3 regions of the Paenarthrobacter sp. NPDC089714 genome follow, and region 2 is predicted to be linked to each of the others. Evidence: predicted binding sites of a transcription regulator. Region 2 holds the regulator's gene; each other region holds the start of a gene.
What was found. The regulator LexA, encoded in region 2, represses DNA repair genes until DNA is damaged. The targets are predictions, from matches to a motif close to TCGAACANNTGTTCGA.

Region 1: a site for LexA is predicted at 1,389-1,404, ahead of ACIPY3_RS05260 (LexA family protein). Genes of this name have one in related genera too.
Region 3: a site for LexA is predicted at 2,113-2,128, ahead of ACIPY3_RS09220 (shikimate dehydrogenase). Genes of this name have one in related genera too.

Annotation. Positions count from the first base shown of each region.
Region 1 is NZ_JBIVGX010000002.1:154,201-157,473, forward strand. It holds gene ACIPY3_RS05245 (dihydrofolate reductase family protein) at 1-486, shown strand, start outside; gene ACIPY3_RS05250 (hypothetical protein) at 483-722, opposite strand; gene ACIPY3_RS05255 (hypothetical protein) at 780-1,220, opposite strand; gene ACIPY3_RS05260 (LexA family protein) at 1,418-1,849, shown strand; gene ACIPY3_RS05265 (LacI family DNA-binding transcriptional regulator) at 1,840-2,856, opposite strand; gene ACIPY3_RS05270 (sugar porter family MFS transporter) at 2,996-3,273, shown strand, end outside.
Region 2 is NZ_JBIVGX010000002.1:425,741-429,013, forward strand. It holds gene ACIPY3_RS06405 (ATP-dependent DNA helicase) at 1-1,321, shown strand, start outside; gene lexA (transcriptional repressor LexA) at 1,420-2,166, opposite strand; gene ACIPY3_RS06415 (LysM peptidoglycan-binding domain-containing protein) at 2,517-2,876, shown strand; gene ACIPY3_RS06420 (histidinol-phosphate transaminase) at 2,954-3,273, shown strand, end outside.
Region 3 is NZ_JBIVGX010000004.1:99,581-102,853, reverse strand. It holds gene ACIPY3_RS09225 (bifunctional sugar phosphate isomerase/epimerase/4-hydroxyphenylpyruvate dioxygenase family protein) at 1-1,118, opposite strand, end outside; gene ACIPY3_RS09220 (shikimate dehydrogenase) at 1,118-2,020, opposite strand; gene ACIPY3_RS09215 (IclR family transcriptional regulator) at 2,222-2,992, opposite strand; gene ACIPY3_RS09210 (MFS transporter) at 3,197-3,273, shown strand, end outside.

The DNA of each region.
Region 1 (3,273 bases), 270 kb from region 2:
TGGCAGTTCCAGGAGCGCGATACCAATGCTGCGGAAGTGGCCGGGATCCTCGAAGCCGGCGCGTACATCATGGGCAGGAACATGTTCGCCGGTCCTGGCGAAGGGGTATGGCCGGCCGATTGGCGTGGCTGGTGGGGTGAGGAGCCGCCGTACCATGCTCCGGTCTTCGTGCTGACCTCCCACGCCCACGAGCCCTTGGTCATGGAGGGCGGCACGACGTTCCACTTCGTGAACGACCCCATCGAATCGGTGCTGGCCCGTGCCCGCGAGGCTGCGGGCGGGAAGAACGTGGCGATTGCCGGTGGAGCGTCGACGGCCCGGCAGTTCCTGGCGGCGGGCCTCATTGACGAGCTTCGGCTCCACGTCGCTCCGGTCATCCTTGGCGGCGGCGAGCGCCTGCTGGACGGCGTGGGCGAGCTGAAGCTTGAGCCCTTGGACGTGCGGGGGACCCGGCTGGTTTCGCACCTTCGCTACAAAGTGGGCTAGGGCTTTTCCTGGTTGGCTGCTTCCTCGATCCAGTCAACGGCCTCGTCGGGAAAGCAGGATCCCTCTGTTTGCCCAGCTGCCCACCAAGGATCCGCGGCGCCCGGACCACCCGCTGCTGCGATCTCAGCGACGATGTCCGGGCGAACGGCGTCACCGTTGTTGTTGATGAGCCAATCCTGTGTAGCGGCCGTTAGCTTCGGCCACCAGTGCTCAATGGCCTTCGGGGGAGTAGTCATGGTCGGGAGTCTCCCACGCCGGGGCTGCGTGGTCGATCCCTTGTACTGGGAAGGAAGTCAGCCTCGAGCCAGGCCGCTGATGATGGTGGCCACGGCAGCGAAGGCTGCCACGAAGGCCCAGTACTGCATGGGGAGGAAGAACAGGCTGTGCCGGTTGAAGAATCCCCGTCGCGCAGTCTCGGCTTCGTACTTCCACTGTTCTTCTGCTTGGGCATGCGCCTCTTCGATGGACCGCGGTGCGGCCAGGCCGGGGAATTGATACGCTCCCACCTCTACCATCCGGTTGAGCTCCTGGGCACGCAGATTAACGGCCTTCTCATAGGCCTCCTTGGGCATGGTCTGGTTGAACCATTTGCCCAGATACCAGATCCCCGCCGCTCCGGCAGCAAACCCCACCCCTACGGCAATCAAGTTGCCGTGCGAAAGGCTGCCGGCCAAACCGCCACATACTGCAAACACCAGAATCACCAGGATTCCCCAACCTCTCCAAATAATCACTTCATTAGCGTAATTTATGGGGAGGGATGCGCTGGCCAGTCCCGCACGCCAACTCGCGGGAGAACGGCGAATCCGCCGCAAGCTTCCCAGCGCCCAGGCAGCGTTGCCCCGACCCCGGCGAGCCCGCCCGAAGGCCACAATGTCTGCCACCCGATGTACACTCAGTTATCGAACATATATTCGAATAAAGGTGTGTTGTGGGCGTGATAGTCGGCCCCCGTGTGCTAGATGCGGGCTTCTCTCTTTTGTCGGTCCTGTTGGCTCCGGTCCCGGTGGCAGCTGGGTTTCCGTCGCCCGCGCAGGACTACTTCGACGGCCGGATAGACCTCAATGAGCACCTCATCAAGGACGTCACCAGCACCTTCGTGGTGCGCGTGACCGGCCAATCCATGGAGGGTGCGGGAATCAGCGATGGCGACGAGTTGATCGTCAACCGCGCGCTGGAACCCAAGGACGGCTCCGTCGTCGTCGCTGTCCTTGATGGCGAGTTGACCATCAAGAGGCTGCGCGTCACGAAGTCCGGGGTGGTGCTCCAGGCTGATAACCCGAAGTTTCCGGACATCCGGGTGGGAGCGTTGTCGGAATTGACCATTTGGGGCGTGGCCACCACGTGCCTGCATCACATTTGAGGAGGCCGGGCTGTTGAGCGCCGGAGCACCAGTTGCGGCATGAACTTCCGGTCCGCGGGAGGTCCGTCCGGGTTGGCGAGGCGCTCCAGGGCAACCTCCCCGGCTGCCTCCCCGAGCTGTACCGCGTGCAGGTCCACCGAGGTGAGGTCGATTCCGTGCAGCCGCGCGGTGCGGGAGTTGTCGTAGCCGATCAGCGAGAGGTCCCCGGGAATGGAGATACCCCTGGCGTAGGCGGCTTCCCGTGCGCCGAGGGCCAGTTGGTCGTTGTGGCAAAAAAGAGCCGTCGGCCGGTCTGCTTGGTCCAGGATCCGGGCCGCGGCGCGTTCTCCGGAGTCCTGGGTGAAGTCGTCCGCGCATACCGTCTGAGGGACCAGGCCGGCGTCCCGCATGGTTTGCTCATAAGCGCGTCGACGCGCCAGATGGCCGTCGTAGGCAAGTCCTGCCAGGTGGGTGATCCGCGTGTGCCCAAGTCCCAGGAGGTGCTCGGTGGCCACGCGGGCGCCGTACGCATCGTCCGAATAGACGCTGTCCACGCCCTCCACCGGCCGCGTCACACTCACCAGCGATACGCTTCGCGCCATCTCGTGGACGTCATGGTCCGGGTCCAGGAGGGTCGCGGCGATGATGATTCCCACCCGGGCCTCGATCAGCGACTCCAGCGCCCCGCGGTCCTCTCCGTCGGCAGATCGCGAAACGCTCAGGATCAACCTGTTGTGTTGCTGCGCCAAGGCTGTCCGGACGCCGCTGAGGATATCGGCGTAGATCTCGTTGCGGATGTCCATGAGGTAAAGCCCGACGGCGGAACGGTGCTTGCGTGCCAGGTCGGCGGCTACGGCATTGGGCCGGTAGCCGAGACGCCTCGCGGCTTCGAAGATCGCTTCCTTGGTTTCGCCGCTGACTCCGGGCGCTCCGCGGAAGGCGAAGGAGACGAGGGTGCGGGACACGCCGACTTCACGCGCAACGTCACTCTGCGTCGCAGCCCGGCGCTGCTGGTTCTCGGATGCCATGGGGATCATCCTGCCATGAAGACAAAACCGAACAATTAAGGTCATTTGTTAGTTTGACCTTACATTTAAGTCTTTCGCGCGTTAGTCTTGTGTCAGAGCGGGAGAGTATGACCCGCAACACACTGACAAAGGAGTCCTGATGTCTGCTACGCAAACTCAACGGGAGAGTGCCCATAACGCGGCCCTGCCCCCGTTGACCAACGGCCCGCACCGCAAGCGGTTGGGCCTGGTAGCTCTGGTCGCCACGTTCGGCGGCCTCCTCTTTGGTTACGACACGGGTGTGATCAACGGGGCACTCCGGCCAATGACGGTCGATCTCGCCCTGACGCCCCTGACGGAAGGAATTGTCACCAGTTCCCTGCTGTTCGGCGCCGCAGCCGGCGCTGTGGCCGGCGGAAGGCTTTCCGACGGGTGGGG
Region 2 (3,273 bases):
CGTGAGCGCCTTTGAGGGACTGGCAGTCCTTCCGGAGTATGACGTGGTGGTGGTGGACGAAGCCCACGAACTCCAGGACCGGGTCACGGGAGCCGTGTCCGGCCAGTTGTCCGTGGCCATGATCCATGCTGCGGCCTCAAGCGCACGCAAGCACACGGCCATCACCGTCGATGCCCTGAACGCGGCCGCGGACAGGTTGGACATGGCCCTTGTTGGTGTTCCAAGCGGCTTGGTGCCCAACGGCCTCAACGACGAACAACTTGATTGCCTGGACCAGCTCCGGGACGCCACCAGGGCCGCCCTGTCCGATTCGAAAACGGATTCGTCGAACGCCGTGGACGGTGGACGCCAGTTGGCCCGTTCGCGGCTCATGCTCATTCTGGAACTATCGGAGCGGTTGCTGGCCGCGAAGGAAAATCGTGAAGTGGTGTGGTTCTCCAGGAACAGCACTTTCGATCCCCAGCAGGGCTACTCGCCGCCTGACGAAACAGCTCCCGCACTCATTAATATTGCTCCCCTGAGCGTGGCCGGACGCCTCCGGGAAGGGCTGTTTGCGGGCCACACGGTGGTTCTGACGTCCGCCACGCTGGCCATCGGGTCGGCGTTCGAGCCGGCCGCGGGCGGGCTGGGCCTGCTGGGGGACGGAGCTCCCAGCTGGACAGGCTTGGACGTGGGATCGCCCTTTGACTATCCGAAGCAGGGCGTCCTCTACGTGGCGAAGCACTTGCCCAAGCCCGGACGCGGCACCTCGCCCGAAGCCCTCGACGAGCTTGAGGACCTCATCCGTGCCTCCGGCGGCGGAGCGTTGTGCCTGTTTTCGTCCCGGCGGGCAGCCGAGGAAGCCGCGGAAGCCATGCGGCTGCGGCTCGATGTGGACATCCTGTGCCAAGGAGAATCCACCATGGCAGCGCTGGTGAAACAGTTCGCTGACGAACCCGATACGTGCCTTTTCGGCACCATGTCCCTGTGGCAGGGGGTGGACGTGCCGGGTGGCTCGTGCCGCCTGGTGGTCATTGACAGGATCCCCTTCCCACGGCCCGATGATCCCCTGATGACGGCAAGGTCGCGTGCTGTGGCTCAGTCCGGTGGAAACGGGTTCATGGCCGTCTCGGCGACCCATGCCGCAATCCGCCTGGCGCAGGGAGCAGGCCGGTTGATCCGGTCTACGGGAGACAAGGGCGTGGTGGCGATACTCGACTCGAGGCTTTCCACCGAAAGGTACGGCGGCTTCCTGCGGGCTGCCTTGCCGCCCTTCTGGGCCACGACCGACCGGAAGACCGTCCAGGGCGCCTTGCAAAGGCTGGCCCGGAGCGGGCGATAAGACGATTCTTCAGGGGTGCCCGCCACCGCTGGCGCGGGCACCCCTGAAGCAGTGTGTGCCGACGCGGGTCTTCGAACAGACCTTCTGGAGGATGGCCCTTAAAGGGAGCGCAACACCGACACGACTTTGCCCATGATGGTGGCTTGATCGCCGAGGATGGGCTCGTACTGGGTGTTCTGGGGGAGGAGCCAAGTGTGGCCGTCGCGTTGGCGGAATGTCTTGACCGTGGCCTCGTCGTCCAGGAGGGCTGCCACGATATCGCCGTTGATGGCGTCATTCTGCCGGCGGACAACAACCCAGTCGCCATCGCAGATGGCGGCGTCGATCATGGAATCACCGGCGACCTTCAGCATGAAGAGTTCGCCATGGCCCACCAATTGCCGCGGGAGGGGCAGGACGTCCTCCACGGTCTGGTCGGCCAGGATCGGGCCACCGGCAGCGATGCGGCCCACCAGGGGAACCATCGCGGTGTCGCTGGCACTTGCCAGCTCGGTGACGGCGAGGCCGCCGGTACTGCGCAACGTTGCGGGGGCTTCCACTCCCGGGATGGTGGCACCACCGTCAAGGGTCAGTGGCATGAGGACTTCCATGGCGCGAGGACGCTTGGGGTCCCTCCTGAGGTAGCCGAGTTTTTCCAGCTGGGACAACTGGTGGGTGACGCTCGAGAGGCTGGCCAATCCCACCGTATCCCCGATTTCGCGCATGCTGGGCGGGTAGCCGTTGTCATTGACGGAGCGCTGGATGGTCTCGAGGATCTTCTTCTGACGGACAGTCAGGCTTTTGGGACTTTTGGTGGGCTGTTGGCTCCGCAGGGGTGCCCCGCCGCCTGTGGCCTTCGCTGCCATGTTCGCCATTGCCCTTCCGTTCCGCCCGGCGGCGTTCTGAGTGCTGCCGGGATGTGGGTCAAAAATGTCAGACCCTCCTGATGCACTGCTTTTGTGCCTGTTTCTTCCCTCAAACGTAGGCCAGGCACCAGCGTTTATCAAACATTTGTTCTAGCGAGTCTCGACACCGTTCGTTGATAAGTGCTAAAAATGTCATAGCAAGGTTCGAATATGTGTTCTAGTAATCCGGATCGAAGCCGAGATGTTCGAAGGAAGTGTTCGAATATCGCGGCGAGACCAACGAACACAAGGTATTGGCAGCAGGGTCCTGGTTCCCCGGGACCAGGCAATCGCTCAGAAGGGCTCAGCTCATGTCCGCAGTCACAACGTTCCACGAGTTCCGCAACGCGCCGGTACCCACCCGCATCCGGCTCACCCGGCGCGGGCGGATCGTTTTCTTTGGCATCCCGGCCATGTTGCTCGTGGCCGCGCTGCTCACGTTTGCGGGCTTCCTGAACTCGCCGGCCAAGGCCTCGGATTCCCCGTCGCAACTGCAACCGCCAGTCGCCGTCAGTGTCACCGTGCAGCCCGGTCAGTCCCTGTGGGGCATTGCAGGGGCTGCCGCACCCGAGCGTGACCCGCGGGACGTCATCACGGAGATCATCCAGCTGAATGATCTCCGTGGCGGACGCATCACCCCCGGTCAGCAATTGTTTGTTCCTGCCAAGTAGTCCATACGGACGGTGGCGCGGATCCTCTCCGGCGTCACAGTTACAGGGCACTCACCGGCGCACCTTAAACTGGTGGGGTGACTGACCAGCTTGAGCGACTCGACCGACTTCCCCTCCGGACCAACCTGCGTGGACTGAGCCCCTACGGCGCACCGCAGCTTGACGTTCCGATTCTGCTCAACGTCAACGAGAACACCCATGGAGTGCCCGCCGATGTCCAGGCCGCGATCACCGAAGCCGTGGCCGCAGCGGCCACCGGACTGAACCGTTACCCCGACCGCGAGTTCACTGAATTGCGGGAGGCGTTGGCGGAATTCCTGGGCCACGGCCTCAGTCCTGCGAACATCTGGGCTGCCAACGGATCCAACGAGGTTATCCAGCAGATCCTCCAGGCTTT
Region 3 (3,273 bases), on a different contig from region 2:
GAGTCGACGTCGAACCCCAACGCGGCGATCGCCGGTTCGGCGTGCGAGGCGGCTTGTTCGTTGATGATCACGCGGGCCTGGCCCATGGTCCACAGCTGGACATCCTTGGTGCGGTGGCGGCCCTCGAATTCGAAGCCGAGCTGGCCAAGGAGCTTCTCCAGTTGGGCGGTGTCGTCCGCCTTGACCTCGGCGAAGTTGAAGCCGGCGGGCTCGTTCACCTTGGGCAGCGTGGCCAGTTCCATGGGATAACGACGGCGGCCGGGACTGCCGTTGCCGGCTGCGGTTTGACTGGACGTGCCCGCCAGCCACTTGGCACTCTGTTCCTCAAGCCAGATGAGCGAGCGCATGGCATCCACGGCCGTCCGCTCCACGTCCGACTGCCGGAACACATCGTTGAACACCTCCAGGGAAACCGGGCCGGTGTAGCCCGCCCGGACCACGTGGCCCATGAACTTGGCGAGCTCGAACTGACCCTCCCCGGGGAAAACCCGGTAGTGACGGCTCCAGGACAGCACATCCATGGAGAGCTTGGGAGCATCCGCCACCTGGACGAAGAAGATCTTCTCCGCGTTGATGTCCTCGATCGGGGCAGTGTCCCAGTCGCGCGAAAGAATGTGGAACGAGTCCAGGCAGGTGCCCAGGTTGGGGTGGTCCACCATCTCTACCAGGCGGTAGGCGTGCTCGTAGTCATTGACGTACTTGCCCCACGCGAGTGCCTCGTACGCCACTTTGACGCCGTGGTCCCCCGCCAGTTCGGCGAGTTCGCGGAGCTGTTCGGCCCGCAGGTCGTCAGTGTCGATGGTTGCCGTAGCCACGTTGGAGCACACCAGGATGGTGTCCATGCCCAGGCGTTCCATCAGGTTGAACTTCGCCTCGGCCCGCTTGAGGTTGGCCTTCAGCAGGTCCGGAGTGACGCCGTCGAAATCGCGGAACGGCTGGTACAAGTCAAGGCCCAGGCCCAAGTCCGCCGCCATCTTCCGGACATCCTCCGGGCTGAGCGAGGACGTGACGAGGTCCTGCTCGAAGATTTCAATTCCGTCGAAGCCCGCGATGGCGCAGGCCTGCATCTTCTCCTTCAGCGTGCCGGAGAGGCAGACGGTTGCGATTCCGGTGCGCATCAGTGAGCCGCCTTTGCCAGTGCGGGTGCTTGCTCTTCGGAAGCGATGAGTTCAAGGAAATGTTCACGCATGCGGTCGCGGTCAGCGTCCTTTCCGGTAAAGATCTTGAAGGCGTCCGCCGCCTGCCCAACTGCCATGCGGCCGCCGTCGAGCACTTTGCAGCCTTTGGCGCGCGCTTCGCGGACCAGTTGCGTTTCGATGGGGCGGTAGACGATGTCCGCCACCCAGTGGCGGGCATCCAGGAGCTCGATGTCCAGCGGCAGGCCCGGGTGCGCGGCCATGCCGATGGGGGTGCAGTGCACCAGGCCGTCGGCGAGCGGCATGACCTGTCCCAGTTCGGCGATGCTCCGCGGGGTGACTGTCGCGTCGGGGAAGAGTTCGCTGAGTTCGGCTGACCGTTCCGCGGCACGCTCAGGGTCCATGTCCACGAGATCCAACTGCTTGGCGCCTGCCTTAAGCAAGGCGTACGCGACGGCGGATCCGGCACCCCCAGCGCCCAACTGGACGACGCGATCGAGTTTGGCCTCCGGAAGCCCGTCGGCCAGCGCCGAACCGAAACCGGAGAAGTCCGTGTTGTGGCCGACGAACCGGCCGTCGTGGATCAAGACCGTATTGACGGCGCCCAGGCGACGGGCGTCGTCGGAAATTTCGTCAAGGTGCTCCAGCACCAGCTGCTTGCACGGATGCGTGATGTTGAGGCCGTTGAAGCCCATCTGCCGGGCCGCTTCGAGCAGACTCCCGACGGCGGTGGCCGGCAGCGCGAGCTCCAGCAGGTCGATGGGGCGGTACAGCAAGCGAAGGCCCTGCACGTCGGCCTCGCGTTCATGCATGGGCGGAGTGAGCGAGGGCATCACGCCTTCGCCAATCAGGCCCACCAGAACGGATTCGGCTCGGTTGCTCATCCTCAAGCTCCTTTTACTTTCACGTACCGCCGGTGCGTATCAACGCGGTCCCGACCGGACGTATGACTCAGGTTACTACAGTTGTTCATATTCCGCACGCTTGTTCTTATCGCGAACATTTCGGTTGCGCCTGCACCCAACTAGGGGACAGCAGACGCTGCACTGGGCGCTGATTGCGACAGGTACTGTCCCCTAGTTGGGTCAGCGCTGGGGCAGGCGGGCCGCGAGTTCTGCCGCGGCTTCCTGCAGGGTGGGAACGTGCGCCACGAGTTCCTCCATGGTCAGGCGGAATACCGGCACGGCCACGGCGATCGACGCAAAGGCATTGCCTTGGGAGTTGAGAATCGGTACGGCAACGGCGCGCATGCCGATCTCATTCTCCTCATCCATCACGGCATAGCCCTGGCGGCGGACCTGCTCGATCTCCTCACGGAACTTGTCCCGATCGGTGATGGAGTGCTCTGTCAGGGCCTCGAGGGGAAGTTCTTCGAGCAGTCGCTTGCGCTCGATCTCCGCCTCGAACGCCACGATCGCCTTGCCCACGGACGTGGTGTGCAAGGCGCCGAGGTGTCCGGGGTCGCTCGTGACCCGGAAGGATTTGGGCCCGTCCACCTTGTTCACCGTGAGGTGATGGTCGCCGTCGCGAACGGAGAGGATGGTGGCCTCATGGGTGCGTTCGGTAACCCGCTGCAGTACAGGCAGTGCAGTTGCCGCAAAACCGTGATGATTCGAAACCCGCTGGCCGAGCTGGAACACGCGGAGGCCCAGATGATAACGGCGCCCATCCGGCTCGTAGTCCACAAAGCCATCCCTCGTCAGCGAGCCCAGCAGGCGATAAGTGGTACTGAACGGCAGGCTCGCACTCCTGGCAAGATCCGCAGCACTTGCCCCCTTCGGCTCGTTGCCCAGCAGTACCAAAAGGCTCAAGGCCTTGCCGACCATGTCGGTCTTTGTGTCCTCTTTCACACTCATAGGTGAAATGCTCTCACATTGTGAGAGCTATTTCTAGATGGTGATTACTTCTCTTGACAAGTGACCCCACTCACAGCCACTATTGCTGTATTACACAAGTAGCTCTCACCATGTGGTTACTTATCGGGAAGCTCCAGCCGCACCTCGCTCGGGATCCCCGCACAGCTTTATCCGCGACATCGTCGTCACAGAAGGAACACCCCCATGAGCCAAACAATGCCGTCAGCGACGCCAGGCACAGAAACAACCAAGGGAACGCCCAAGAAAGCCGCACTCGCCAG